3 regions of the Ruegeria sp. AB5 genome follow, and region 3 is predicted to be linked to each of the others. Evidence: riboswitches for the same ligand, from Rfam matches in the RefSeq annotation. Region 3 holds a riboswitch; each other region holds the start of a gene.
The links. Region 3 has a riboswitch for cobalamin ahead of ACR0L4_RS11000 (DUF1636 family protein). Riboswitches for the same ligand answer to the same signal wherever they lie in the genome.

Region 1 (9,705 bases), on a different contig from region 3:
GACGGCTTCGCCAGCGCTGAGGAAGGCATGCGCCTTGTACAGAGAATGTGCCACGATATGCAGCAGAGCCAACGGGAACAGGGCCAGACCGCACTGCATGATCATGAAGGCCATCTGTGCGATGGTGGACCAGGCCAACGAGGTTTTCACGGCCGGCTGCGTCAGCATCACAAGGCCGCCAAACAGCGCCGTGAACCCGCCCAGCATGACCAACAGTGCCATGATCCCGGGTGCGACCAGCATGATGTCGGCGAACCGGATCAGCAGGAACCCTCCGGCATTGATGACACCAGCATGCAGCAGGGCCGAGACGGGGGTCGGGGCCTCCATCACTTCGGTAAGCCAACCATGGATCGGGAATTGGGCCGAGGCCATAACGGCAGCCAGCGCGATCAGCAGGGCCGCGATGATTGTCAGTGTGTTGGCTTGGGCCGAAGACAAGATGGTGGCGATATCGGTGGTGCCATAGCTTGCTATCAGCAGAACGACGGCGATGGCCAAAGCGCCTTCGCTGATCCGGGCAACGACGGCCTTTTTGCGCGCGGCCCTCTGTGCAGTGGTGCGTTCGGGGTAGAACAACAGCAATTGGTGCAGCATCAGGCTGGTGGCGATCCAGGCTGCAAGCAACTGAACCAGATTGCCGGACATGACAAGAAGCAGGACCGAGGCCAGTGTGGCGGACATCCAGCCTGTGAACGCGCCCTGCCGTGCTTCGCCGTCCATGTAGGTGGCCGAGTAACGCAGGACGATCCACCCGATAAAGCTGACCAGCACCAGCATAATGGCACTGACCGCATCCAATCGCACCGACAAGCCAAAGCCCCAAACCCCGATCAGCGCCGAGGTTCCTGAGCCTTGTGTCACCAGCAAGAGCGCCGATAGCGCTGCAACGCCAAATGACGCCAAGGCCGCCCATTCGGACAGTTTCGGCACATTGCCCGGCCGCAGACCCGGATGGCGGCTGGCATAGTAGGCCGATGCCAGCAGGATCAGCGGGCTCAACAATGGAAGAAACAGGTGTATCATTTGGTGGGTCCCTTTTGTCTTCGGGCTGAATCGGCCCGTTTCTCAGGACATATTGATCAAAGTGGATTATGAAAAATTCATTGTTCGAAGGTTTTCGTTCAGTTAAATAGAACGATATGCCACTGAACTATCACCACTTGCGCTATTTCTGGGCCGTTGCCCATGATGGGAACCTGACCCGGACAGCCCAACGATTGAATCTGTCGCAATCTGCGCTGTCGGTTCAGATCAAAGAACTGGAGGAACGGTTGGGCCACCCGCTGTTCGAACGGCGCGGGCGCAAGCTACATCTGACCGAGGCCGGGCATATCGCGCTGGACCATGCAGACGCAATTTTTGCGACAGGGCAGGAACTTGTGGCCACTTTACAGGACGTAGGTAATACCCGGCAGGCGTTGCGGGTTGGCGCGCAGGCCACCTTGTCTCGCAACTTTCAGATCGGGTTCTTGCGCCCGATACTGGCGCGCACGGATGTCGAGGTCATCCTGCGATCAGGCAGTCCCAGCGAGCTGCTGGAAGGGCTGGAAACGCTGAACTTTGACCTGGTTTTAATGAATCACGAACCGGCCAGTGACAGTTTGACCAGTTTCGAGACGCACCATCTGGCGGAACAGCCTGTTAGTATTGTTGGCACTCCGGCCCGTCTGGATCCGAAACGGCCGATCCGGGATTTGTTGGAAGAACAGCCTTTCATTTTGCCAACGACCAATAACAGTGTGCGCACGGCTTTTGACGCGATGGCCAGTCGCATGTCCGTGCGCCCGCAAGTGGCAGCAGAGGTCGACGACATGGCCATGATGCGCCTTCTGGCGCGAGAGGACATCGGGCTTGCCCTCGTCGCTCCGATCGTGGTTCAGGATGAGCTGTCCTCGGGCCGTCTGGTCGAAGCGCAGGATCATCCGCGGATCAAAGAGAACTTTCACGCCGTGACGTTCAAGCGCCGATTTCCTAACCCCTTGGTGCGGCAATTGCTGGCCAATACGCCGCAATAGAAGGGCAGTGGCCTCAGTAGAAATGCGGCAGGTTCTTGGCCCGCGCCACGCGCACCCAGTTAGGGACAAAAGGAATGATCTTGTCCTGCGAGGGCACCATCATCTCGATGAAATTCGCGCCCGGATTGGCGATTGCCTCTGTCAGTACCGGCTCGATATCCGCCTCGCTTAAGATCCGCGCGGTTTCAAAGCCGAACCCCTCGGCAACCTTGCAGTAGTCGACGCACCCGAAATCGGTTGTCCAGGGCTCGTCCACGTCGTCCAGAAGGATCGCCTCACCCCTGATCCAACCGAACGTGTCGTTACGGGTGAGGATCACGGTGATGTTTTTGCCGCTGCGCTTCAGCGTTTCCATATCGCCGATCACGAACCCAAAAGACCCGTCGCCGGTGAAGGAAATCACCGGTCCATCATTGGCATAGATGGCGCCAATCCCGGCTGGGACCGAATAGCCCAGCGCCCCCATCGAATAGTTGGTGATATAGCGCCGACCCGGCTTGCGGAAGGTCAAGAGCGCAGACGGATAGATCGCGCTGACGCCTGGCTCGGACGTCACAATCGCATCCTCGGGCATGATCCTGTCCAACACCTGAGACAGCTTGACAGGAGAGATCGTGCCTTCGGGCATCGGGATGTTCGCATTGAAAACCTTGTCCAGTGCCGTTTGCTTGATCGGGTTCAAATCCAGTGGGGCGCGGTCAAGATCGGGATGTTCTGCCCTTAAAACCTCGATCATGTAGTCGATGCTGGCGCGTGCATCGCCCACCATTCCAACTTTCAGCGGGAAGGTGTTTCCGACATGCGCCTCGGCAATATCGAGATGCAGGAAGGTTTTGGTTTTTGGGTCGCCGTAAAGCGTCCAGTGGTCCGTTGCTGCGCTATCGGTGTTTGAGCCGATGAAAAAGATGGTATCGGCATCGTGTACATATTGGTTGGAATACTCCATTCCGCCGCGACCGCCGATGACGCGCAAGGCCAACGCATGATCTTCGGGGATGGTGCCCTTGCCAGGGGTTGTGGTGCCGACCGGGATTTGCAGCATCTCTGCCAGTTCCAGAATCGCCGCCGAGGCCTTTGAGATCAGCGCACCCTGACCGCAGACAATTGCAGGTTTCTTGGATGCCAGCAGCACATCAATCGCAGCCCGTATTTTGCTGTGATCCGCAACCGGACGGTGCGCCGGATAGCTGCAATAGTCGGGTTCGGCGTAAAGATCATCGATCTCGGCTTCTTCGCCGAAGATGTTGATGGGTACGCGGATATGGACCGGGGCCGGGCGGCCCGAGGTTGCCACGCGAAAGGCCCGGCGTATCAGAAACGGGATTTCGCGCGCATTTGTCAGCACAAAGCTTTCCTTGCATATGCTGTCATAGAGCTTTGTCTGATCCACTCCGGTCAGGCCATGTTTTTTGTCCTGATTGATCGGTATGTCCGAACTGAAAAAGATCACCGGAACCGAACTGAGATACGCCTCGGTGATTCCGGGCGTGCAATGGGTGACGCCAGGGCTGGGCGCTTCCAGCACGCAGGGGCGACCGGTGATTTTGGCATAGGCCTCGGCCGCATAAGCCGCAGTGCGTTCGTCACGTGTCAGAACGAATTCGATATCGCTATGGGCCCGCCATTCCTTGTACCAGCCAATTGTCGTCTCACCCGGCAGGCCGAACACATGTCGGACACCGTGCAGTTCCAGCATTTTCAGAATGATCTGCGCGCCATTCATGCGCTTGGCGTCGGACTGATGCATGGGGCGGCCCCTTGAACGTCTTGTTTTTGTGTGAACTCTTTCGATCGCGTGTGTTAGTCGCGTACCCGGTCGGAGACATTGTTGTACCATGAGCCGGAGCGGGCAAGATGTCCAGAAAGCGTAGCGTCCGGGTAGATCACGGCCGGCAGTTTCAATGTTGTTGATATTGTTCAGCAGATCGATTTCGCCTGCTAGCCCGACGGTTTTGTCAGTCAGTGCGTGCTGACTTGAACAAGTAGAGAAAGACGAATAGCGATCCGATAGATGTTGTAACGATCCCGACCGGCAATTCCTGCGGGGCGAGCAGCAGCCGCGACAAGATGTCGGACAGGGTCAGCAGTATGGCCCCCACGATAGCCGAGGTGATCAGTAGATTGCGGTGCAACGTGCCTGCGATACCGCGGGCGATATGGGGTACCATCAGGCCGACAAACCCGATCACACCCGCAACCGAAACAAAGCTCGCGGTAGCAAGCGCCGCCACGAAAAACATCCGAAACCGCAAACCCTGAACCGGGATACCCAGCGTCGACGCGGTGAAATCTCCGGTCAGAAGGGCATCGAGCCATCGACTGCGGTAGAGCGCGTAACCCAGGATCAGGCCAAGCCCGATCAGCACAAGCGGAAAGGTTTCCCATCTTGCCAGACCCAGACCGCCCAGCATCCAGAAGATAACGGAATGTGCGGCGCGGCTGTCGCCAGCGAAGATCAGGTAATTTGTGATGGCTGAGAACAGAAAGGATACGGCAAGCCCGGCGAGGATCAGCTTTTCCGGCGCACTGGTGCGCAGGCCCTGTACCAGAGCCAGAACAATACCCGACGCAATAAGTCCGCCGCAGAACGCCGCAAGCGGTAGTGTCCAGATACCCAGAACGTCTCCGGTCACGGTGATGACCAGAACTGCTCCGGCCGCAGCCCCCGATGACAGGCCAAAAAGAAACGGATCGGCCAGGTCATTGCGCGTTGTTGTTTGCAGGACCACACCCACGACGCCCAGCCCGGCACCGATCACCGCCGCAAACAACGCCCGGGGCAGCCGCAGGTCAAAGACGATCCGGTGCAAGGGAGACATGTCACCCTCTGTCAGGCCGGTTCCCAGAGCGATGGCGGTGAACACCTCGATCAGAGGGATCGAGGTGGTGCCATAGATTGTCGAAAGCAGCAAAAGGGCGGTCAGAACGACCGCCCCCAGCAGGACCGCGCGGCCCGTTTTGGTCATTCAGTGCGTCCCCGGGTGCATGGCTATTGCCATTTTCTCAATTGCTTCGATGTTTGCGGGTCCCGGCGTCAGCTCTTCGTAGCGCAAACCGATCCAACGCGCGTTCTTGACCGCATCGGTCTGAGACATCACGGGGTGATCCTGCAGGAACTTGAAGGTATCTTCCGCGCCATTGCCGGTTTGATAGTCCAGCAGCACCAGAAATTCCGGGTTCGAGGCCGCGACGGCTTCCCACGACGTGCGGCCCCAACTGGTATCCATATCATGGGTCACGTTCACACCACCGGCAGCCGCGATCATCGCGTCCGGGATTGCGAATTTGCCCGCAGTGAAGGGCGCATCGGCCGGGCCATCCAGCAGGAAAACGCGCGGTTTGGTCAGATCGGCAGTTTTTGCTTCGATTGAGGCCAATTGCTCTTTCCAGCCCGAGACAAGCTCTTGCGCCTTGTTTTCGACATGCATGACCTTGCCCAGACGCAGTACGTCGTCAAACAGCAGGTCCATGCTTGCCTGGGGACGGTCTTTGTTCAGGTGAACGCAGCTTTCGGTCAGAACCATGGTTTTGATGCCAAAGGGTTCCAGAGTGTCAGGTGTGACTTCACCGCCCGGCTGCATGCCATAGTACCATCCGGCGAAGAACAAATCGGGCTCGACGGCGACAAGGTTTTCGACCGTGGGATATTTCGGGGCCAATTCAGGGATGTCGCCGCGCTGCGCATCGAAATCCGGGCTGGTTTTGTACCAGCCGGTAATGCCGGTTAGGCCGACAACGCTGTCCTGCAGGCCCAGAGCAAACGCCATGTCGGTCATGTTCATGTCGTGAACAACAATCCGTTCGGGCTTTTGCTCGAATACCAGCGGTTCGCCGCAATTGTCGACGGTCACTTCACGCGCCGCCGCGCCACTTGTCAGGCCGAACACAAGGGCCACGGACCAGAGTTTCTGCATCATCAATTCTTCCTTTTACGATGACAGTGTTCGTCTTCGGATATCCAGCGCCGGGATCACACGGCCTTCGTGCTGGAAACAGAGGTAGTCGACGCCGAACGTGTCGCGGACACGATCAGGGGTCAAAACGTCATTGACAGGCCCAAAGGCGGTCAGACGGGTGGATTTCATCAATGCAACATGGCTGGCGAATTCCGGGATCATGACCAGATCATGAACGATCATCACCACGGTCACACCCAATTCCGCGACCAGAGACAGCATGTGCCCCTTGGCATCGGGGTCCAGATGATTGGTAGGTTCGTCTAAAAACAGCAAGGACGGGTTCTGGGCCAAAGCGCGGGCAATATGGGCGCGCTGTTTCTCACCGCCTGACAGTCTCGACATCTGTTTGTCGGCCAGATGAGACAACTCGGCGATGTCCAGAACGCGTTGCAAATCCGCTTTGTGGTTTTCGGCGGATCGGTCGGCTTTGATCGGGATCTGACCCAACGCCACATAGTCGCGCAAGCGCAACCGTCCGTCCGGCACTTCCTGTTGGCCGACAACGGCAATCCGTCTGGCCCGTTGCTGAGACGACAAGCTCCGCAGGCTTTGGCCCTGAATACGCACATCACCAAGCGCCAGGCGTGCCACCCCGCAGAGCAGGTTCAGAAGCGTGGTTTTTCCCGCACCGTTCGGGCCGGCAATGGCCAGGATCGACCCTTCCTCAAGCGTGAATGAGGCACCTTGCAACAAGACATCCCCATTCAAGGCGTAGTACTCCAAGCCCTCGGCAACCAAAAAACTCATGACGCATCCTCAGTTGGCAAACGCGGCATGCGAGACAGGGTTTTTGTATACAAAGCCAAGGGGCGGTTCGTCGCGCTTGTCCAGCCATCCTTGCTTTCGCGGAACTGGTAGGCGAATTCGGCCAAGGCGCTCAGGTCGTCGGTTGTTTGTATGTCACCAAACAGGTATTGTGCTTTGCCTTTGGCTTGCAGACCTACTGTCATGGGGCGGTCACATCCCGCCATGCAGTCGATCAGATGCGTGGTGAACCCGCCCGGAAGCTGACGGCTCAGTATCTTCTGCGCCTGTTTCGCCGGAATCGGGCCCATGCACGTGGCGCAGATCAGGACAAAATGATCAGACATGAACAGCTTGATCCGCCTGACCAAGGGTCAAGTGCAGAGCGGATTTGCTGGTTGCATCAGCAAGCGGATTTGCCATCAAGCCTCCTTCCGGGACGCCCCGCCCCAGGTTGGTTCAACATCTGATGGCAGGTCTCCTGACTTGCGGGTCATCGCTTGGCCAACCTTCCCGATCCTATGGACCAGTGGTGATGTGGCGTCGCTTTCCGCTTACAGTTGCGGGGGCAGTTACGGCCTTGGCCCGAGGGCCGCACCGTATTCCCATTTTCATCCGTCGGGACAAGCCTTCGGGAACCATCCCGCTCAGCTAGTCTGGTGATCATAGACTTGTCAAGCGCGTGTTTGATCGGTTGAAAGGCGTGGCTGTCCATGCCAATCCGTACAGACGGTGTTCAGCCTGTCTACCGTTGATTTCGAACCCTCAATGCGCAGGCCAAGTCGCGGACGTGAACCACACGCGCGGGCTCAACAGGGGCTAGTAGTCTGCGACCAGCAGGAAATCGGGCGCGGTATCCTCGTCAATTGAGGCGAATCGAGGGATAGGATCCTCAAAAACGTTGTCTGTCCGGTCATCATTGACTGTCGAGACCTCGCCGATCAGACAATCCCCGCGTTCGGCCCAGAACGCATGCCATATACCTGGCATCAAGGTGACGCTTTGACCGGGTTTCAGGCGCAGATGTTCACCGGGTTTGATCGTGACCGGGCAGGCGTCGCTGGGCACCACCACCGGCGTATCACGGTCGATGCCGCCATCCGGGTCCGAGGCGTAAATCTCCATCACCAGATCACCACCGCCGCGATTGATTATATCCTCGGCCTTGATGATGTGGCGGTGCATCGGGGAAAGCTGCTTGTCCCGTGAAATCAGCAGCTTTTCTGCATAGAGCATCCCGCGCCCCTGATTCAGGTCGCTTACGTCGCCATTGCGCAGGGTGAACAGGAACAGACCCAGATCATCGAAATTGCCTTGCCCATAGTCGGTGATGTCCCATCCCAGACCGCGTGAGCGGACGCTTTCAGCCTTTGCACTGCGCATCTGATCGGGGGTCCAATCGGCAAAGGGCGGCAGAACAGCGCCGAAAGAGTGGATGAACTCGTGGGCCTCGGCCTTGATGCGGTTGACGTCGGATCGTTTCATTTTGGGTCCCTCTGAGGGGTTAAAGCTCGTGCGACCAGGGTGGGTTTGCCCCGGCACGCGATACGGTGACTGCGGCAACTTTGGCGCCCATGGCAAGCGCATCCCGCAACACATCAGGCGACAGGGCACGCAGGCTGGATTTCGAAAGCTGACCTGCGCTTTCCAGTGCAGCCAGCACACCGGCATTGAACGTGTCGCCCGCACCGACCGTATCCACAACCTGTACAGGCTTGACAGGTACGGAAACCTCGGAGCCGTTGGACAGATAGCCTGACGCACCTTCGCCACCGCGGGTCACAATGACAACCGAGGGTCCGGCCTGCAAAAGAAGCGGTACTTTTTCAGCGTGGCTTTCTGGGCCTGGGATGATCCAGTCCAGATCCTCGTCCGATACCTTTACGATATCCGATTGCCCAATCATGCGATTCAGACGGGTGCGGTATCGGGTCTGGTCCTGTATGAAACCGGGTCGGATGTTGGGATCCAGCATCACCGCCCGCTCAGCGCCATGCCGGTCCAGCATCGCAGCGTAAGCGTCGGCACAGGGCTCGCAGGCCAGGCTGATGCCGCCGAAATATAGCGCGGAAACGGCAGGCAAGTGATCCGGCAGATCTTCGGCCCGCAACATACGCCCGGCCGTGTTTTCATCGACGAACGTGTATGAGGCGTGACCGTCCTTGAGTTGAACAAATGCCAGCGTAGTCGGACGATCCGAAATGATCACATGTGTGCCGTCAACATGGCTGGCGCGAAGGTCATCGGCCAATTGTTGCCCGAACATGTCCGAGGACAGCCCGGTCAGCATTCCGACGGGTGCGCCCAGCCGACCCAACGCAATCGCAGTATTGAAAACCGCGCCGCCCGAATGCGGAACAAACCCATCCGTGCCGGATATGGTCGGTTCGGCAATCATGTCGATCAGGGCTTCACCGCAACACAGGATCATCCCATTTCCTCTTCTGCTTAGGCTCTGGCGGCGAGTCTACCGCTGGAGCGCATTTTTACAGAAGTTGTTAGCGCCAACAATGCCAAATTCGTCTTGTTCCGAGATATAGAGGTTCATGGTCTTCCGCAGGTCGCTGAAGCGACCGCCCGCGTTGAATGCCGCCTGAAAACTATCGCCGAACAGCCACCGGTTTTTTTCGGCAACGCCGCCAACCAGGAACACGCCGCCTGTTGGCATGACCGTAACGGCCATATCCCCCATCAGCGCGCCCAGATGGCTGGTGAACAGCTGTGCGGTTCGGACCGCGATTGGGTCACGCCCTACATGCGCGTCCTCAAGAATGTCCCGGGCGGTTCGGACCAGAGGCTGCGTCTGACCCGAAGCCAATCCTGTGGCCCGATAGAGGATCGGCAGACCGGTTCCGCTGAGAAACATCTCCGCCTCTAGTACCAGAGAGCCGTCGAAAAAACACTCAGGCGCCAGTTGGATGGCGGCGTCGAAGATATCCACCTCGTCGCGGGTGCGAGGTGACAGGCCAACATGACCGCCTTCG
Region 2 (9,705 bases), on a different contig from region 3:
GTCTGCGTGCGCACAAGCTGTTCCAACGTGACAAGGACTATATCGTCCGCGATGGCAATGTCGTTCTGATTGACGAATTCACCGGTCGGATGATGCCGGGACGCCGCATGTCCGAGGGCCTCCACCAGGCGGTCGAGGCCAAGGAAGGCGTTCAGATCCAGCCCGAGAATGTGACTCTGGCCAGCGTGACATTCCAGAACTACTTCCGCCTTTATGACAAGCTGGGCGGCATGACCGGCACGGCGCTGACCGAAGCCGAGGAATTCCAGGAAATCTACGGTCTGGGCGTGGTCGAGGTCCCGACCAACAAACCGATCGCCCGTCTGGACGAAGACGATCAGGTCTATCGCACCGCACTGGAGAAGTACGGCGCCATCATCAAAGAGGCAAAAGAGGCCAGCGAAAAAGGGCAGCCGGTGCTGATTGGCACAACCTCGATCGAGAAATCCGAAGTGCTCAGCCAGATGCTGACCCAGGAAAAGATCGAACACAACGTCCTGAACGCCCGCCAGCACGAGCAAGAAGCGCAGATTGTTGCCGATGCGGGTCGTCTTGGCAATGTGACCATCGCGACCAACATGGCCGGTCGCGGTACCGACATTCAGCTGGGCGGCAATGTCGAACTGAAGGTTCTGCAGGCGCTGGCCGAGAATCCCGAAGCCGACCCTACCGAACTGCGCGCCGCAGAAGAAGCCAAGCACGCGGAAGAAAAGCAAAAGGTCCTGGACGCAGGCGGTCTTTACGTCATGGCATCCGAGCGCCATGAAAGCCGCCGCATCGACAACCAGCTGCGCGGCCGCTCGGGCCGTCAGGGCGATCCGGGCCGCACGGTGTTCTACCTGAGCCTCGAAGACGATCTGATGCGCATCTTCGGCTCGGAACGTCTGGACAAGGTGTTGACCACGTTGGGTATGAAAGAAGGCGAAGCGATCGTCCACCCCTGGGTCAACAAGTCACTGGAACGGGCGCAGTCCAAGGTCGAGGGCCGCAACTTTGACATGCGCAAGAACGTTCTGAAATTCGATGATGTGATGAACGACCAGCGTAAGGTGATCTTCAGTCAGCGGCGTGAGATCATGTCGACCGACGATCTGTCCGAAATCGTCTCGGATATGCGCGAACAGGTGATTGACGACCTTATCGACGAATACATGCCGCCGAAATCCTATGCCGACCAGTGGAACGTCGAAGGATTCTATGCTGCAGTTATTGAAAAACTGGGCGCAGATGTTCCGCTTATCGAATGGGCCGCCGAAGAGGGTGTGGATGACGAGATCATTCGCGAACGTCTGATAAAATCCACCGATGAACTGATGGCACAGAAAGCTGTCGCCTTCGGCCCCGAGAACATGCGCAACATCGAAAAACAGGTCCTGCTGCAGACCATCGACGGCAAATGGCGCGAGCATCTGCTGACGCTGGAACATCTGCGCTCGGTCGTCGGGTTCCGGGGGTACGCCCAGCGCGATCCGCTGAACGAATACAAGACCGAAAGCTTCCAGCTGTTCGAGAGCATGCTGGATTCCTTGCGCGAAACCGTGACTCAGCAGCTGTCACGCGTACGTCCGCTGACCGAAGAAGAGCAAAAAGAAATGTTGGCGCAAATGGCCGCTCAAAAGGCGCAAGCTCAGGCGGCGGTGGATCAGGCCGCTGGCCAGGCGGAAGCCAAGGCCGAGGCTGCCGCGTCAGGCGATGCGCTTCCCGGATTTGACGAAAACGATCCTTCAACCTGGGGTAATCCGTCCCGCAATGACAAATGTCCGTGCGGTTCGGGTAAGAAATTCAAGCATTGCCATGGCAGGCTGACCTAACGTCATCATAAACCAAACACAATCACTCCGCCTCGCGGCCACAAATTAGCCGCGATTGTTAACGAGAGTGCGACTCGCTCCTTCAACTGGGGAGGGTGTTTTGTTTGTAGTCCGAAACTACGTGACCATGTGTGGCACAGTCGCATGTGCCTTGGGCATTGGTTACTTGATGCAGAATGGAACCGCTGCGCAGCCTGATGGCGCGCAGGGTGCTGTATCTGTGGCATCTACCGCCGGTCAGGCTTCGGTGATGGCCGGGCTCGAACATATTGTGCTGACGTCTTCAACCCCCACTGACGTTGACCCCCCTCAGCGCGACCTGCGCGCCTCGCCTGATGTGCCGCAAAAGCAGACCAATTGCAGCATCAGTGCCCGAGCCACGGCTCAGACCGGTGCAAATGCGCGGTTGAAAGTCAAAGCGCCCTGCCACAGCAATGAACGTGTCGAAATTCATCATAGTGGCCTGACCGTCACGCAACAAACCGATGAAAACGGCAGTTTGGACCTGTCTCTTCCGGCCTTGTCCGAATACGCGATTTTCCTGATTTCATTCAAGGATCAAACGGGTACAGTCGCCACCACTCACATCATGGACATCGACCAGTATGACCGGGTCGCGTTGCAATGGCAGGGCCAGACGGACCTGCAAATCCACGCGTTGGAATTCGGGGCCACCTATGGCGAAGAAGGGCATATCTGGGCCAACGCCAAAACCCAGGGGGCGGGTTCCGTCGTTCACCTCGGATCGCCCCAGTTCAGCGACGCGCAGAATGTTCAAGTCTATTCGTTCCCCACAGCACGCTCTGACCAATCCGGTTCGGTGGCACTGACGGTCGAGACCGAGGTGACCGAGGCCAATTGCGGACGCGACCTGAGCGTCCAGTCCCTGGAACTGCGCAGCGACCATCGCTTGCGATCTCGCGATCTGACACTGACAATGCCGACCTGCTCTCATTTGGGTGACTTTCTGGTGTTGAATAATCTGTTCCAAGACCTGACAATCGCGGCAAAGTAACCCGCAGGCAGGCTCGACTTTCACATGACACTTTTCCGTGCGGCGCTGGCCGCACTGTTCTCGGTGGCGCTAGCGGTAATGGCTGCAGCGCAGGACATCACCCTGACATCCCATGATGGCAAGGTTGAAGTCACCGGCACTTTGCTGGGCTTCGACGGCGAGTTCTACCGGGTGGACACCCGGTTCGGAGAGCTGACAATCGATGGCTCGGGCGTCACCTGTGACGGTCCCGCCTGCCCCAGCCTGACCGATTTCGTGGCCGAGATCCGGTTCTCGGGGTCCTCGGTCATGGCAGAGACGGTTCTGCCCGCGCTGATCATCGGCTTTGCGCGACAGGAAGGCCTGACCGCAACACCAACCCGTGTAGATGAACGCAGCTTTGCTTATGAGATAAGCCAGCCCGGGCGCACTGCCCCTCTGGCGCGCTTTTTCTTTCACGTGGGCACAACAGATCAGGGATTTTCGGACCTGTTCGGTGACGCTGCTGATATTGTCATGGCCCAGCGCGAAATCCGGGACGCCGAAACTGACGCGGCCAAAGCTGCGGGCCTGGGTGATTTGACCCGCCCTCAGCGCGCGCGGATTGTTGCGCTGGATGCAATCGTCCCGGTGGTCGCGCCCGAAAACACAATTCGGCAGATATCACCTGCGGATCTGGTGCAGGTTCTGTCCGGAGACCTGACCAACTGGATCGATCTGGGCGGGCCTGATGCCCCAATCGCCCTGCACATGCCGGATATCGGATCGGGCCTGTCACAGGACGTTGAAGACCAGCTTTTGCGTCCGGCCAATGCGCAAGTGTCAAAAACAGCGTTCCGACACGCCCGAAACCGCGATCTGATTCATGCGGTCACCAGTGATCCTTTTGCAATCGGCATCACGACACAAGCTGGTTCGGACACCACGCGCGCCCTGCCTTTGACCGGTGGCTGCGGCCACGCGCTTGCAGCGACCCGCCAATCGATCAAAACAGAAGACTACCCGTTGACTTCGCCGATGTTTCTGTACCTGCCGCAGCGCCGCCTACCGCGTATCGCACGCCAGTTCCTGGCCTACAGCCGATCGCCGGACGCCCAGTTGGCGATACGACAGGCCGGGCTTGTGGATCAGGCGCCGGAAACCTTGCCGGTCGGCCTGCAGGGTGATCGTCTGGCCAACGCCATCGTCTCGGGCGGTGCAGAGGTCGGCCTGGATGAGCTGCAACGCATGATCGCCGCCCTGCGCCCGCTGACGCGCCTGTCCATATCCTTCCGGTTTGAGCCAGGCAGCTCTCGCCCGGATGCGCAATCACGGTCCAACATCCTGCAACTGGCTCATGCGCTTGAGACGGGCGGTTTGATGCCCCGCAAGCTGGTGTTTGCCGGCTTCAGCGACGGGGATGGCGCGGCCAGCAGTAATGCCCGGATCGCGTTGCGGCGGGCTCAAACGGTCCGCAATGCAGTTCTGGCGGCGGTTGAAACCGAGATCCCCCCAAGCGTCGAAATCACAACAGAAGGGTTCGGAGAGGCTATGCCCATGGCGTGTGATGACACCGAATGGGGCCGAAAGGTGAATCGCCGCGTCGAGGTCTGGATTGAATGAAACGCTGTGGCGAGCTGACGCCTGATCGCCCGCCTCAACGTGAACGGAGATTGCCTTTTTCAATCCTGTCGCGAGGGCCGATGCCAAGACGCGCATGACTAAGTTGAATAAAATCAGGCTGTTGCGCGCCCTCAGAAAGGCGCTGCCCACGTCTTGTCCGTCGCCAAATCTGCGCTGAATCCAACGCCTTGTGAATACAGGTTGACTGCCGAGGGAAAACTCTGCCATGAGCGTTTCTGTGTCCGGTTCCGGGTTTACCCGGATAAAAGGGAATGCGGTGCGGGTTTTTCAAATGATCACCCAATGCCGCAACTGCCCCCGCAACTGTAAGCGGTGAGCAGGGCTGATATGCCACTGGGATATCCCGGGAAGGCCAGTCCGATGCTTTGACCCGCAAGTCAGGAGACCTGCCGGATATGCGCCCTCGGAAAAGGGTGCGTCACCGACGCCGGGGCGTGCGTCGGGCCGGTGCCCGGAACGTGGGCAGTTGGTCTCGTTCGCCTTTGCGTCAAGCAATGAAACGTGCCGGGGTTGGCACGACGGGACAAGGAAGACTACCTCATGAAAAAGCTGCTCTGCACGGCTGCTGTTGCGCTGGCATTTCCTGCAATGGCACAGGCGCACTTTCTTCTGGAATACACCACGGACACCATGATCGATGCACCCGGTAACGTGCCGGTCAAGCTGATTTTCTGGCACCCGTTTGAAAACGGTCATGTGATGGATCTGGAAAAACCGCAGGAATTCTTTGTGATCCACAACGGTGAAAAGACCGACCTGCTGGGCACGCTGGAACCTGTTCTGTTCTCCAGCCCGGAAAACGAAGGCACGGGGTTCAAAGGATCGGTGCCCGTCAAACGCTCGGGCGACTATGTCATGGTCACGGTGCCTCAGCCCTACTACGAGGAATCCGAGGATGTCTACATCCAGCAGCTTACCAAGGCCTTCCTGAACCGTAACCAATTGCCGACCGACTGGATGAACCCCGTTGGTCTGGAAACCGAAATTGTCCCGCTGAACAAGCCCTACAACATCATCGCAGGCTCGACCTTTACTGGACAGGTCCTGGCCGATGGCGAACCGGTCGCTGGCGCAGAGATCGAGATCGAATACATGGCGGCTGAACCGAACATGGACAGCGCAGCCTCGACTGATCCATCCGTGTCGCCGATGCCCGGTGGTGCTGTTGTCGCTCTCTCGGATGCCAATGGTTATTTCTCATTTGGTGTTCCGAAAGCCGGATACTGGGGCTTTGCAGCACTTGGGTCGGGTCCACAAACCCGGCATGAGGGCAAAGAACTGAGCCAGGATGCGGTGATCTGGATCCGCGCCTGGGATATGGAGTAAGCGCGAATGCACATTGTCGATGGTGCCCTGTCCAACCCGGTCGTGATCGGCGGAGCCGTCGCAGCCGCCGGTGGGATCGCCATTGGGTTGAGATCGCTTGATCTGGACCGCATCCCGACCGCCGGGGTGCTGTCTGCCAGTTTCTTTGTGGCCTCGCTGATCCATGTGCCGATCGGGCCGTCTTCGGTGCATCTGATACTCAATGGTCTGGCCGGGCTTCTGCTCGGCTGGGCAGCCTTTCCGGCCTTGTTTGTGGGGCTGTTGCTGCAGGCGGTCTTCTTTGGCTTTGGTGGCTTGACCGTACTGGGGATCAACACGTTCAATATTGCACTTCCGGCAGTCCTGGCCGGTCTGTTGTTCAGGCCCCTGATCGGGCGTGGAACACCAGTGTTTGGTGCGATTTGGGGCGGTATTGGCGGCGCTTTCGCAATAGCTGTCACAACGATCATGGTTGGTCTCTCACTTGCCTTGTCGGGGGACGAATTCCTGCCCGCAGCCAAGCTTGTCTTCTTTGCGCATATGCCCGTGATGGTCATCGAGGCTGTGCTGACCGGTTTTGCCGTCCTGCTGGCGCGCAAGGTAAAACCGGAATTGTTTGTGACAAGGTTTGCCGCATGAAGCAGCTGACGCTCATCCTGACCCTTTGCTGCGTTCCGCTTCCGGCGCTTGCCCACAAGGTAATCGCCGGGATATTTGCGTCTGGCGATGCCATCGAAGGGGAAATCGGGTTCTCCAATGGCACCATGGCCGTGGACACCAAAATTGTCGTAACCGACGCTGATGGGAGCGAACTGGGCCGCACAATGACGGATGCGGACGGGTTCTTCGTCTACATTCCGACCGCAGCGGTGGCGCACACATTCTTTGCCGATCTGGGAGCGGGACATGTGGCCCAAGTGACCATGTCTGCGGAAGACGTGGCCGAAATCATGGGTGTTGCAGCCGTTTCGGACACTGCCACCGAGCCCGAAAGGCATGTATCAGAACCTGTATCCGGCGGCGTCTCTGTGGCCTCTCTCAGCGCTGAAGAACGTGAGGTCATCGCGGAACTTGTCCGAGACGAGTTGCGCCCCCTACGCCGCGAGATCGCTGCCTATCGAGAGCACAATGATTTCCAGACCGTTCTGGGCGGCATCGGCTATATCTTTGGTCTGTTCGGGCTGGGGTTCTATCTTGCGGCAAGACGAAAACTGGCACCCTGATGGCGCACGTACTCGGACCACAGGAAAGAACACTCGCCGAGGCTGGCACGGTCGGTCGCCAGGGTTTGATCGCCGCGCTTGATCCGCGCATGCGCATCGTTATGGCTTGTGTCTTTGCGGTCGTGGTGGTTGCCCTGTCGTCCCTTGTCGCACTTGCTGCCGCACTGATGATCGCGTTGTCTTTGCTGGTGCTGTCCCGGCTGCCCTGGCGCAAGACGCTCAAACGCATGGCCATGATGGACGGCTTTATCATGTTCATGCTGGTGATCTTGCCGTTTTCGGTGCCGGGCGACCCGATCTTCACGATCTGGGGCTTTGCCGCCAGTTGGCAGGGCTTTTGGCAGGCGGTCGAAATCGCGCTGACCGCCAACGCTGTGATCCTGGCATTGATGGTGCTTGTTGGTACGATGGAGCCTGTCACGCTGGGCCACGCGCTGCACCGGCTGCGCTGCCCCGAGACTTTGGTCCATCTGCTGATGTTCACGATCCGCTATATCGATGTCCTGCACGAGGAATACCTGCGCCTGCGGGCTGCGATGAAGGTACGGGGCTTCCGACCGGGGACAAACTGGCACACGTATCGCGCTTTTGGGTATCTGGTCGGGATGATGCTGGTAAGAGCGATTGAGCGATCCGAACGCATTCTGGAGGCAATGAAATGCCGCGGGTTCTCTGGCGGTATGCTGTTGCTGCAGGAATACGCTCTGACCCGCCGCGACATTGCTTTTGGTCTCGGGCTGGGCATGCTTTGCGCGGCACTGATCATTCTGGATTTGGCATGACGCTTATCGCACTGGATAACATCTGTTTTGCCTATCCCGGTCAGGCGCCCGTTCTGAATGGGGCCAGTCTGAACCTGAATGCCGGGCAGCGCCTGTCGCTGGCCGGTCCGAACGGGGCAGGTAAATCCACGCTGTTGCGGATCACACTCGGCTTGCAACGCCCGTCCGCTGGCACTGTGACGGTCTTTGGCAAACCGCGCCGGGCCGAGGTCGATTTCCATGAGGTGCGTCGCCGCGTCGGCCTAGTTTTTCAGGACCCCGACGATCAACTTTTCTGTCCGACCGTGGCCGAGGATATCGCGTTTGGGCCGCTGAATCTGGGGAAGACACGCGACGAAGCGTTGGCCGTCGTTGATCGGGTGCTATGCGATCTTGATCTGATGCACCTGAAAGACCGCACCACCCACAAATTGTCAGGTGGCGAAAAGCGCCTGATCACGCTGGCCACGGTTCTGGCGATGGAGCCCGAAGCATTGCTGTTGGATGAGCCAACCAATGCCCTGGACATCAAGAACGAAGCCCGCCTGCTTGAGATTCTGCAATCCCTGCCACAGGCGATCCTGCTGGTCAGTCATTCCCCCGCCTTTCGCGACGCGCTGGCCCCAGACCGGTTGGACTTGCAAGACGGCAAGCTGGTTCCGAGGTAGCTGCAAGCGTGCAGCTCCTATTGCGAAGCGACGCCCCGAAACCGGGAACGGGTGCGATTGGCAAAGGCAACCAGAGACAACATGACCGGGACTTCAACCAGAACTCCGACCACGGTTGCAAGTGCCGCGCCTGAATGCAGCCCAAACAGGCTGATGGCTACGGCGACCGCCAGCTCAAAGAAATTCGATGTCCCGATCATCGCGCAGGGGGCCGCGATCCGGTGCGGGACCTTCAGCGCGTAGGCAGCCCCGTAAGCCAGCGCAAAAATACCGTAGCTTTGGATCAGGATCGGCACGGCAATCAGGACAATGACCATGGGTTTGGACAAAATGGTCTGGCCCTGAAGGCCGAACAGGATCACGACGGTTGCGATCAAGCCCATGATCGACCATGGCTTGACTCGGGTCGAGAAAGCATCGATTGCCTTTTGCGATCCCAGTTTCCGGCGGGTGAACAACCCTGCAATCAGCGGCAACACCACATACAACACTGTGGCCAGAACCAGCGTTTGCCAGGGGACCGAGATGTCGGTCACGCCAAGCAGCAGCGCCACAATGGGCGCAAAGGCCACGACCATGATTAGGTCGTTCACTGACACCTGCACCAGCGTATAGGTTGGATCACCCTTTGTGAGTTGCGACCAGACAAAAACCATCGCAGTGCAGGGCGCCGCACCCAAGAGAATCAGACCCGCGGTGTATTGCGCGGCATCTTCCGGCGCGATCCACGGCGCAAAGACATGGTCAAAGAACACCACCGCCAGCAATGCCATGGTGAAGGGCTTGATCAGCCAGTTGACCACAAGCGTTACGATCAACCCACGCGGTTGGCGGGCGACGCCTGCAACAGCGCGGAAATCGACGCCGACCATCATCGGATAGACCATGGCCCAGATCAAAAGGGCGACAACAAGGTTGACGCTGGCCACCTCGGCCGACGCCACCAGACCGACCAGACCGGGTGCGACCAGCCCAATCAACACGCCGCCAACCATGGCCGCGGCGACCCAGACCGTCAGGTAACGTTCGAAGATGCTCACAGGTATGCCCCTGTTGTCTGGTCGGTCAGCTTGCCCGAAATCAGCGCGGCCAACGCCACCATCGCCGAGGCCGTACCCAGCACAAGAGGCAGACCGCCGATCTGGTAGGTAAAGCCTGACAGGACGGTGCCCAAAAGGCGCCCCGCTGCGTTGGCCATATAGTAAAAGCCCACATCCATCGTGACCCGTTCGGATTGGGTGAAGGCAAGGATCAGATAGGAATGCAGCGAAGAGTTGATGGCGAAGATCGCACCAAAGACCAGCAGGCCGATGACCAGCG
Region 3 (9,705 bases):
CATCAGCCAGCGTCGAAATCCGGATCGTCTCATCCGCCCGGCTCACGGCCCGCGCGAACAGGATCAGGCGTTCGGGTTCACACTCTTCACGCAGGATTTCCAGCGTCTTTACAAAGCCTTCCGGGCGCGATTTCGAGCGCGGATTGTAGAACGCCATGGCAAAATCGCCCTGCGCGGCCAGACGCAAACGCTTTTCGATCAAAGGCCACGGTTTGAGGTTGTCGCTGAGGTTTATGGCGCAGAAATCATGCCCCAAAGGGGCCCCCGCCCGCGCTGACGCAGCGAGCATCGCGGTGATGCCCGGAAGCACGTCCACTGCAGTATCGCGCCACTCAACGGGGCCGTGTTCCATGGCCTCGAACACCGCTGCTGCCATCGCAAACACACCCGGGTCCCCGGAAGAGACGACAACAACACGCTTGCCTTCCGATGCCATCTGCAGCGCGTGCCGAGACCGGTCGATCTCAACCCGGTTGTCACTGGCGTGAAGGGTCAGCCCCTCACGTTGCGCGACGCGCGCCACATACGGGATATAGCCAACGACGTCCGTTGCATCTGCTATGGCCGCCGTCGCTTCCGGCGTCACCAGCGCGTCGTCACCTGGCCCAAGGCCCGCAATCTTGACCCAACCGTTCATGGTCGCCGTCCTTGCCCGTGGACGATGATGATCGAAAAATACGGAGTAATCTTTTCGCAGGCCTCGGACAATTTCGTTACGGTCTGGTTGGGCATCTGGGCGAATTCAACGATCCACGCGCGGTCGTACAACCCGGCAGTTTTCAGCGCGCGTTTCACCTTGTCGATATTGCGCCCGATTTTCATAACCACCAAGGCGTCGGTTTGCGTCATGCGCTGCGCCAGATCGTCCTCAGGCAGAGTGCCGACCAATACGGTCAGCACATCATCGCCCCATGTTATGGGATCTCCGGTTGCCGTCCATGCCCCGGACATTCCCGTAATGGCAGGCACGACTTCTACATCAGATTCATCTCGCAACCGGCTGTAAAGATGCATGAATGACCCATAGAAAAATGGATCACCCTCGCACAGCACCACTACGTCCTCACCCTGATCAGACAGTGATTTCAGATGCTCTGCGCAGTCTTTGTAGAAGGCCGAGAGCAGTTCGTTATAGCGCGGATCGCTCAGCGGGATTTCTGTAGTGACGGGATATTCCATCGGGAATTCCACCGCACCTTCGGGGATCATGCCGTTGACGATCTTGCGCGCTTGACCGCTGCGCCCCGGCTTGCGAAAAAACGCCACATGGCGCGCGGTGCGCAGCAAGCGGTCGGCTCTGACGCTCATCAGGTCCGGGTCGCCGGGGCCGAGGCCCACGCCATATATCTTGCCCGCACTCATTCGGCGCGGCTCGCGATGGCGTTAATAGCTGCAACCGTGATGGCGCTGCCGCCGAGACGGCCTTTGACGATGCAGGACGGCACCGGCTGCGCCTCCCAAAGCGCGTCTTTGGATTCGACCGCCCCGACAAAGCCCACCGGGCAGCCAATGATGGCGGCGGGGCGCGGGCAGTCGGGGTCTTCCAGCATGTTCAGCAGGTGGAACAGGGCGGTCGGCGCGTTGCCGATGGCCACCACGGCGCCTTGCAGGTGCGGGCGCCATAGTTCAAGCGCGGCGGCGGACCGGGTGTTGCTCATCTCGGCAGCCAACGGACGCACACGTTCGTCATGCAGGGTGCAGATCACCTCGTTATCGGCGGGCAGGCGGAACCGGGTGACGCCCTCGCTGACCATGCGCGCATCGCACAGGATCGGCGCGCCATTCTCAAGCGCGGTGCGTGCCAAGGTCACAAAACCGGGCGAGAAATGCACGAACTCTTCCAGCCCGACCATACCAGCGGCATGGATCATCCGAACGGCGACTTGTTCCTCATCAGCGTTGAACCGGGCCAGATCGGCCTCGGACCGGATGGTGGCAAAGCTTTGTTTGTAGATCGCCGCGCCGTCGGTTTCGTATTCATAAGGCATCAGGTGAAGTCCATGGTCACAAGTGTTTCGGGGCTCAGCCCGCGCTGGATTGGCTCATCCCCCGCGCGGCCCTGTTTGACAAGATCAAATCGACCGTCCCGGCCGACCAGAGTGACATCGGCAGGACCCATCCGGGCGCAGCCCTTGGCACAGCCCGAGACATGCAGGTGGCCGGGAACGCGCCCTGCCAGCGCACGGGCGATTTCGCGGGTTTCCACCTGTGCCTGCGGGCAGAGCGGGGCCCCGGGGCAGGCGTCGGTGGTCATCAGCGGGTCGGTGCCATCGGTGACGAACGCCGGAGCGGGTATCGCCGCCCCGCCTTCCATCAGGAACTGCCGCCATGGGGTGACCCGCAGGGCAGAGGCACCGCAGGTCTCAATCAACTCCGCAAGCGCGCGCGATGGCAACTGACCGAATGCGGCACCGTACAGCGCGCCCAGGTCGCAGGCTCCGAGGTCCAGTGCGGCACCAACAGGAGCGGGGGCACGACCTTGCCAATCCACCAGCAGGTCTTGCGTTGCAATGACCCGCGCCATGCGGCGGGTCTCGGGTGTTTGACGGTCGGCAAACCACCCTGCCAACGCGATCAGGTGATCGATGGCGTCTGCTTCGGTCACAGACCGCCCGGTTTCGGCCCCGTCGGCGCGCAGGATCAGCCCGTCGCGGCCGGTTTCCAGACGGATATCCGCCGAATCCGCGGCCAGCAGGCGCTGAGGCCCGGTATCGATGGCAAAGCCGAACTTGGCGGGCAGGGTGGGCAGATCGGCCAAACGGTCGATCAGTTCCTGCGTCAGTCGCGCTGTCAGATCGCCGGATTTATAAAGCGGCGTGACCAGAATATTGCGCCGCACCTCTAGGCCCGGTTCTGCGTCCAGCAGGTTCAGCGCCGCAAGCTCGGCCAGCAACGCCTGATGATCGGCCTCTGCCACGCCGCGCAGTTGCAGATTGGCGCGGTTGGTCAGGTCGATGGTGCCATTGCCGAACCGCTGGGCCAACGCGCACAGACCCAGCACCTGCGCAGCCTCCAGCCGGGCCAGACGCGGGCGGACCCGCACAACCAGCCCGTCCCCTGACATCATCGGGCGATGGGCACCGGGGCACCAGCCCTGAACAACCGGCGCGCTCATCGCAACCCCTCCAGATCTGCGCGGATCGAGTTGCGGCGCGTATTCCACAGCCCGGCCTCAAGCAGCGCGCGGAACCGGTCCTGCATGGCCTGATGGGCCTGTGGGTTCTTCTCTTGCAGAAAGGCATCGACCTCGGCGTTGCCCAGCGTAGCATCATGGTAAAGGTCGAACAGATGCGGCGCGACCGTGCCCGACAGATGTGCGAACGAGGCCATGTGATCCAACGTCGCCGCGATTTCGGCGGCGCCGCGAAACCCATGCCGCTGCATGCCCGCGATCCAATTGGGATTGGCGGCGCGAGCATGCACCACGCGGCTGATTTCCTCGGGCAGGGTGCGGGCGCGCGGGGTGTCGGGGTTGGTATTGTCCAGATGGTACAGCTGCGCGGTGCCGCCGGTGATTTTCTTGGCGGCGGCGAACCCGGCTTCATGCGTGGCATAGTCATTGGCCAGCAGCAGATCGGTTTCGGTCAGGTCCTGCAGGTGTACGAAACTGTCGGCATGGGCGACGCGTTCGGTAATGCCATCGACATCCCGCGCGATATGCTCGCCTTCCAATGCAAAGGAACTGGCATCCAGCCAGGCTTGACCGGCCTGTTCGCGGGCCTCGTCGGTATATGTCTCGGACAGGTGTGTCATGTTCAGGCCATAGCTGCCGGGGGCCGGGCCATAGACCCGCGCCGCCGGTTCCTGACCCGCATAGGGGTTCCAGTCGGCGGCCTCGTCGCGCGCGGACAACGCCCGCACCGCCTGGCCATACAGCGCCGAAAGCGTCGGGAACACATCGCGAAACAGGCCCGAGACGCGCAAGGTCACATCCAGACGCGGGCGGCTGAGATCGGTGATCGGCAGAACCTCGATCCCCGAGACCCGTTCAGTACCCTTGTCCCAAACCGGCTTGACGCCCAGCAGGTGCAGGGCCATGGCAAATTCTTCGCCCGCCGTGCGCATCGTGGCCGAGCCCCACAGGTCAACGATCAGGCCTTTGGGGTAATCGCCTTCTTCTTGCAGATGTCGCCGCACCAGCTCTTCGGCCAGTTTCACGCCCTGCGCATAGGCGGCACGGGTCGGAACCGAGCGCGGATCGGTGGTGTAGAGGTTCCGTCCTGTCGGCAGCACGTCTGAGCGTCCGCGATAGGGGGAGCCGGAGGGGCCAGCCTCGATCCGTTTCCCGGCCAGTGCGTCCAGCAAGGCCGCGCGTTCGGCATGGGCCGAGGGCGCGGGGTCGAAATCGCCGGTCACCTGCGGCACGCGGCCATAGATATGTAGCCCGTCGCCGAACTGGCTTTCCTTGATGTCACAGACAAAGCGGTCGATACGGGTGATCGCCTCAGCCGTGCACGTGGCCTGATCCAGACCCAGATCATGTTCCAGCCCGATGGCCTGCGCCTCATCCCGGATGTCTTCCTGCAGCCGGTCGCGGCGCTTGGGGTCCAGCCCGTCGGCGTTCGAGAATTCATCCAGCAGCGATTCCAGCCGCACCATCCGGTCCGGTGTGTCGCTTGTGCGCATCGGGGGCGGGATATGGCCCAGCGTGACGGCCCCGATCCGGCGTTTGGCCTGCGCGGCCTCGCCGGGGTCATTGACGATAAAGGGGTAGATCACCGGTAGATCGCGCACCAACGCCTCTGGCCAGCAATTTGCCGATAATGCAACCGATTTGCCGGGGAGCCATTCCAGCGTGCCGTGGGCGCCGATATGGATCAGCGCATCTGCGCCAAGGCCTTTGCGAAGCCACAGATAGAAGGCGACATAGCTGTGGCGCGGGGTGCGCGACATATCGTGATAGTCGTCATCGCGCAGCTCGGGCGTGCCGCGTTCGGGCTGCAGCGCGATCAGCGCCTTGCCCCGGTTCAGGGCGGTAAAGTGGAAGGCACCATCGGCAAAAACCGGGTCATCTTCCGGATTGCCCCAAACGGATTGCAGATCGGTTTGCAGCTGCTCGGGCAGGTCCGCCAGTGCGGTCCGATAGGCCTCAAGCGGCCACGACAGTCGCGCATCCAAAAGAGTCTCGGCAATCGGCGCGCCGGGTGCGGTGTCATAGCCTTCGGTCTGCAGGTCGGTCAGCATCGCCTCGGCCGAGGCCAGCGCATCCAGACCCACCGCATGGGCCATTTGCCAATCCTTGCCGGGATAGGTGGACAGCACCAGCGCGGGTCTTTGATCGGCCCTAGGTTTGTCGGTCAGGCGTAGCCAGCCGTCCACCCGGTCAATGATCGCCTCGATCCGTTCCGGCTCGGCCCGGTGGGCGAAACGGGAATATTCCAGATGCGGGTCACGTTTGCCCGGTTCTTTGAACGAAGCAATGCCCGCTGAAATACGTCCATCCACCTCGGGCAGGACCACATGCATGGCGAGATCGGCAGGGGACAGCCCGCGTTCTGCCTCGGCCCAGGCCTTGCGGCGTGCGGTGGACAGGGCGACCTGAAACACCGGAACATTGGCGGCGTCCAGCGGGGACGTGCCCGAGGCGCCTTTGCCCGAAAAGGATGTGGCGTTGATGATGGCCGAGGGCGCCAGCGCCACGGCCTGCTCGCGCAACCAGTCAGCGGCAGCAGGGGCCTTGAGGGACGGGGCGAACAGACCGATGGCCTGGAACCCACGGGAACGCAGGCGATGGATCAGGGCCGCAACAGGTGCGGTATCAGCCGAGGTCAGATAGGCGCGATAGAAAGTGACCAAGATGCGCTTGGCATCACCGTCGAAAGCCGTGTCCGCAGGGATGATCCCCCGATCCGGGCACCACGCGCCGCATTCCGGGATCGTCTTGGCCCCCATCACGGGCCCGGCATACAGCCCCGCAGCCAGCGCCATTTGCGCCAACGCCGCTTGTGCGGCAACTTCTCCGCCTGTATCGCAGAGATGCGCCAACCGCCGCAGGGTCGAGACGGGCAGGGTGGAATAGTCATCCAGCCGCGTATCCTCGCGTCCATCGGCAGGCAGCACAGCCACGGCGATGCCCTTGGCCTGCGCCAGTGCCAGAACCTGCTGCAACCCGTAGGACCAGTAGGGCACGCCACCGATCAGACGGATCAGAATGCCTTTGGCCCCCTCCAGCGTCTGTTCGACATAGGTGTCGACCGACAGGGGGTGTTTCAGCGCCGTCAGATTGGCCAGCCGCAGGGTCGGCATCCGCCCATCCGGCCCGCCACCGCGATGCCAGCCTGCCGCGAAAGCGCCAAGGTCACTGTCGGAAAAGGACAGCACCACCAGATCCGCCGGGCTCTGGCCCAGATCGGTTGGGGTCTCCGTTTCCTCTAACCCGTGGCTTTCGCGGAAGACGACATGCATGGCTTACTCGGCGGCCTCGGTCACACCCACGAGGATTTCGCGGATTTCAGCCTCTTTGATGTCGTCATGCTCGGCGATGACCACCAGGCGCGAGCGTCGGTCTTCGCCGGACTCCCATGGGCGGTCATATTGGTGACGCACACGGGCACCAACGGCCTGTACTAGCAGGCGCATGGGTTTGCCGGCGACGGCGGCATAGCCTTTGACCCGCAGGATGTTCAGCTCATTGGCCAGCCGTTCGATATTGGCGACCAGTGCAGCCGGATCAGTCTGTTCCGGCAGCTCGACAATGATGCTTTCGAAATCATCGTGCTCGTGGTCATGGTGCCCATCGTGATGGCTGGGACGCGCGTCCATATCATCCTCGGCAGCGGCCTCAAGCCCCAGCACAACACGGACATCGACGGCGCCTTCGGCCACTTCGACCACGGGCAGCGGGCGCGGGGCCTCGGCCGCGATGATTTCCTTGGCCTTGGCGACACCCTCGGGACCCGCTAGATCGGGTTTGGTCAGCAGGATGATGTCGGCGCAGGAAATCTGATCCTCGAACACCTCGGACAGCGGCGTTTCGTGGTCAATCGAGTCATCGGCCAGGCGCTGGGCATCCACCGCTGCGACATTCGGAGCAAAGCGACCGGCGGCCACAGCCTCGGCATCAGCCAAAGCTATCACGCCGTCCACAGTGATTTTCGACCGGATATCGGGCCAGTCAAACGCTTTCAGCAGCGGCTTGGGCAGGGCCAGACCAGAGGTTTCGATCAGTATGTGATCGGGGCGCGGCTCCAGCGCCATCAGCGCCTCAATGGTCGGGATGAAATCATCGGCCACGGTGCAGCAGATGCAACCATTGGCCAGTTCCATGATGTTTTCAGCCGGGCAATCGGGGATCGCGCAGGATTTGAGGATATCGCCATCTACGCCCACATCGCCAAACTCGTTGACCACAATGGCCAGGCGTTTGCCCTGCGGGTTCTGCATCAGGTGACGTACCAGCGTGGTCTTGCCCGAGCCCAGAAAGCCGGTGATCACAGTGACGGGGAGTTTTTCGAGGTTGCTCATTTCAGGGCTCCAATCGGGGGAATGCGGGCCGCACAGTTTTTGCGGAAATGTTCAGGGCGTTCGCGCCATTTCACCAGACCATCCTCGGCGGCGAGATACTTTGTTGCGCCTTCAACGATGGTTTCGACATGGTCGGTTTCATTGAGGTGCTCATAGACAAAGGTCCAGCGCTCGGGCCCGCCACGCAGCACGATAGAACAACCCTGATCGCAGTTGGACAGGCATTCTACGGCCTTCAGCGTGACACCATCGGGCAATTCGGCCTGTTCCAGCGCCTTGTGCAACAACGCGCCGGGACGCAGCGCATCCTCTTCGACGGACAAGCCGCGACGGCAGGTGGTGCAAACCAGCAGCTCGACCGGTGTGGTCTCGGTCATGTCTCTCATCCCCCCAATCCTCTTTGTGGGGGACGGGGTTTCATGCGGGCCACGTATCGCGACATGGACCCGACACCGGAACACCCCGTCCGGTTTCATCTTCGGGCGTTGGCAGGTCTCCCGGCTTGCGGATGTCAGGGCGTTTGCCCTGTCGGATGTCCCGCCTTCCCGGCACTTGGCCAGTGGCATTGGGCACCCTCTCCGGTCACGGTCGCGGGGGCGGCTGCGTTTGACGGTTTGACCGCTGACGCATTCCCTTTTCATCTGTTCTTACAGACACCAACAGAAGGGACATGCGGCACGCGCAGGCAGCTTGTCAAGCGGGTTGCAGGGCTGACACGGGCAAGGGGATGAAAAGCGACCTGCCAGGGTCGCTGGGCGGCATGACGGTACCCTGGGCGGCATGGTTTCATGGCCGAAACACTCGCAGGGAGAAGCGATCTATGAAAGTTGGGTTCATCGGGCTGGGAAATGTGGGCGGAAAGCTCTCGGGGTCGCTGCTGCGCAATGGAATCGATCTGACGGTCCATGACCTGAATTCTGATCTGGTACGCGCGTTTGCAGACCAGGGGGCGAAACCCGCAGACAACCCGGCGCAGTTGATGCGCGATTGCGACGCCGTGATCACCTGCCTTCCCTCGCCTGCGGCCTCGGACGCGGTGATGCAAGAGATGCTGCCCGAGGTTGACCCCGGTAAGATCTGGATGGAGATGTCCACAACCGACGAGGCCGAGGTCAAGCGGTTGGGTGCTTTGGTTCTGGAGCGCGGAGGGGTAGCCGTTGATTGCCCTGTCTCGGGTGGTTGCCACCGCGCCGCGACGGGCAATATCTCGATCTTCGCGGGCTGCGACCGCGCAACATTCGAACGCATATTGCCGTTCCTGACCACAATGGGGCGCCGGGTTCTGCACACCGGAGAGCTGGGCTCGGCCTCGGTCCTGAAGGTTCTGACCAACTATCTGGCCACGGCCAACCTGATCACCTGCGCCGAGGCTCTGGTCACCGCCAAGGCGGCAGGCATGGATCTGAATACGACCTACGAAGCGATAAAGATTTCGTCCGGCACGTCTTTTGTCCATGAAACCGAAAGCCAGGTCATCCTGAACGGGTCGCGCGATATTTCCTTTACGATGGACCTTGTGAAAAAGGATATCGGATTGTTTCAGGACGTTGCAGACCGGGCCGGAGTTCCCCTGGAAATCAACCCGGTGATGATCAAAATCTTCGAAGATGGAATCGCCCGTTTTGGCGACCGCGAACTCTCCCCGAACATCATTAGGCGTCTGGAGGAGTCCACGGGCCTGGACGTCCGCGCGCCAGGTTTTCCACCGGAAATGCAGGACGATGAGCCAGAAGAGCCAGGGTATGAAGTCGTACCGCAGGGGCGTGTGTCAACTTAGGCCGTGTGTGCTACGGGCGGTTGAGAGTTTTGTTGTTATGGAGGCGAGTACCGGAATCGAACCGGTGTACACGGATTTGCAATCCGCTGCGTCACCACTCCGCCAACTCGCCTTTTCAAGTAAAATCAAATACTTGCCGTGGTGTGATGGGCGTTTTAGCAGCTTTCACAAGGGGCGTCCAGAGGATTGCTGTCGATTTTGACCTTCGGCTGAAGAATTGTGGGGCTTGTAGCCTATGCGATCTTGGTGTCAGTTGCGGGTTGCGGCATCACAGCCGTTGTCGATGGATGCAGACTGTGGCACAAGCCTGACATCCAGGGGAATGAGACGAGAGACCAAATGGCAGATTTCGCAGCCCGACGCCGCACTATGGTTGATACACAGGTTCGACCCTCTGATGTGACCAAGTTTCCGATCATCGATGCGATGCTTGTCGTTCCGCGCGAGCGGTTCGTGCCGGACGC

Region 1: linked by a shared signal. The riboswitch ahead of ACR0L4_RS08395 (DUF1636 family protein) and the one ahead of ACR0L4_RS11000 (DUF1636 family protein) in region 3 are both predicted to bind cobalamin.
Region 2: linked by a shared signal. The riboswitch ahead of ACR0L4_RS18050 (DUF4198 domain-containing protein) and the one ahead of ACR0L4_RS11000 (DUF1636 family protein) in region 3 are both predicted to bind cobalamin.

The regions. Positions count from the first base shown of each region.
Region 1 is NZ_JBQGAE010000003.1:180,595-190,299, forward strand. Features, by position in the region: gene ACR0L4_RS08365 (proton-conducting transporter transmembrane domain-containing protein) at 1-1,026, opposite strand, end outside; gene ACR0L4_RS08370 (LysR family transcriptional regulator) at 1,143-2,018, shown strand; gene ACR0L4_RS08375 (thiamine pyrophosphate-binding protein) at 2,032-3,765, opposite strand; gene ACR0L4_RS08380 (iron ABC transporter permease) at 3,974-4,984, opposite strand; gene ACR0L4_RS08385 (ABC transporter substrate-binding protein) at 4,985-5,935, opposite strand; gene ACR0L4_RS08390 (ABC transporter ATP-binding protein) at 5,948-6,724, opposite strand; gene ACR0L4_RS08395 (DUF1636 family protein) at 6,721-7,068, opposite strand; cobalamin riboswitch at 7,176-7,377, opposite strand; gene ACR0L4_RS08400 (D-lyxose/D-mannose family sugar isomerase) at 7,541-8,206, opposite strand; gene ACR0L4_RS08405 (carbohydrate kinase family protein) at 8,226-9,152, opposite strand; gene ACR0L4_RS08410 (glucokinase) at 9,189-9,705, opposite strand, start outside.
Region 2 is NZ_JBQGAE010000012.1:111,633-121,337, forward strand. Features, by position in the region: gene secA (preprotein translocase subunit SecA) at 1-1,811, shown strand, start outside; gene ACR0L4_RS18040 (hypothetical protein) at 1,912-2,826, shown strand; gene ACR0L4_RS18045 (phosphate ABC transporter substrate-binding/OmpA family protein) at 2,851-4,407, shown strand; cobalamin riboswitch at 4,634-4,836, shown strand; gene ACR0L4_RS18050 (DUF4198 domain-containing protein) at 4,969-5,754, shown strand; gene cbiM (cobalt transporter CbiM) at 5,761-6,372, shown strand; gene ACR0L4_RS18060 (cobalt ABC transporter permease) at 6,369-6,956, shown strand; gene cbiQ (cobalt ECF transporter T component CbiQ) at 6,956-7,738, shown strand; gene ACR0L4_RS18070 (energy-coupling factor ABC transporter ATP-binding protein) at 7,735-8,385, shown strand; gene arsB (ACR3 family arsenite efflux transporter) at 8,403-9,425, opposite strand; gene arsJ (organoarsenical effux MFS transporter ArsJ) at 9,422-9,705, opposite strand, start outside.
Region 3 is NZ_JBQGAE010000005.1:60,076-69,780, forward strand. Features, by position in the region: gene cobJ (precorrin-3B C(17)-methyltransferase) at 1-637, opposite strand, end outside; gene ACR0L4_RS10975 (precorrin-2 C(20)-methyltransferase) at 634-1,362, opposite strand; gene ACR0L4_RS10980 (precorrin-8X methylmutase) at 1,359-1,988, opposite strand; gene cobG (precorrin-3B synthase) at 1,988-3,115, opposite strand; gene cobN (cobaltochelatase subunit CobN) at 3,112-6,405, opposite strand; gene cobW (cobalamin biosynthesis protein CobW) at 6,409-7,464, opposite strand; gene ACR0L4_RS11000 (DUF1636 family protein) at 7,461-7,841, opposite strand; cobalamin riboswitch at 7,935-8,140, opposite strand; gene ACR0L4_RS11005 (NAD(P)-dependent oxidoreductase) at 8,225-9,241, shown strand; tRNA gene ACR0L4_RS11010 (tRNA-Cys) at 9,280-9,353, opposite strand; gene ACR0L4_RS11015 (protein-L-isoaspartate O-methyltransferase) at 9,581-9,705, shown strand, end outside.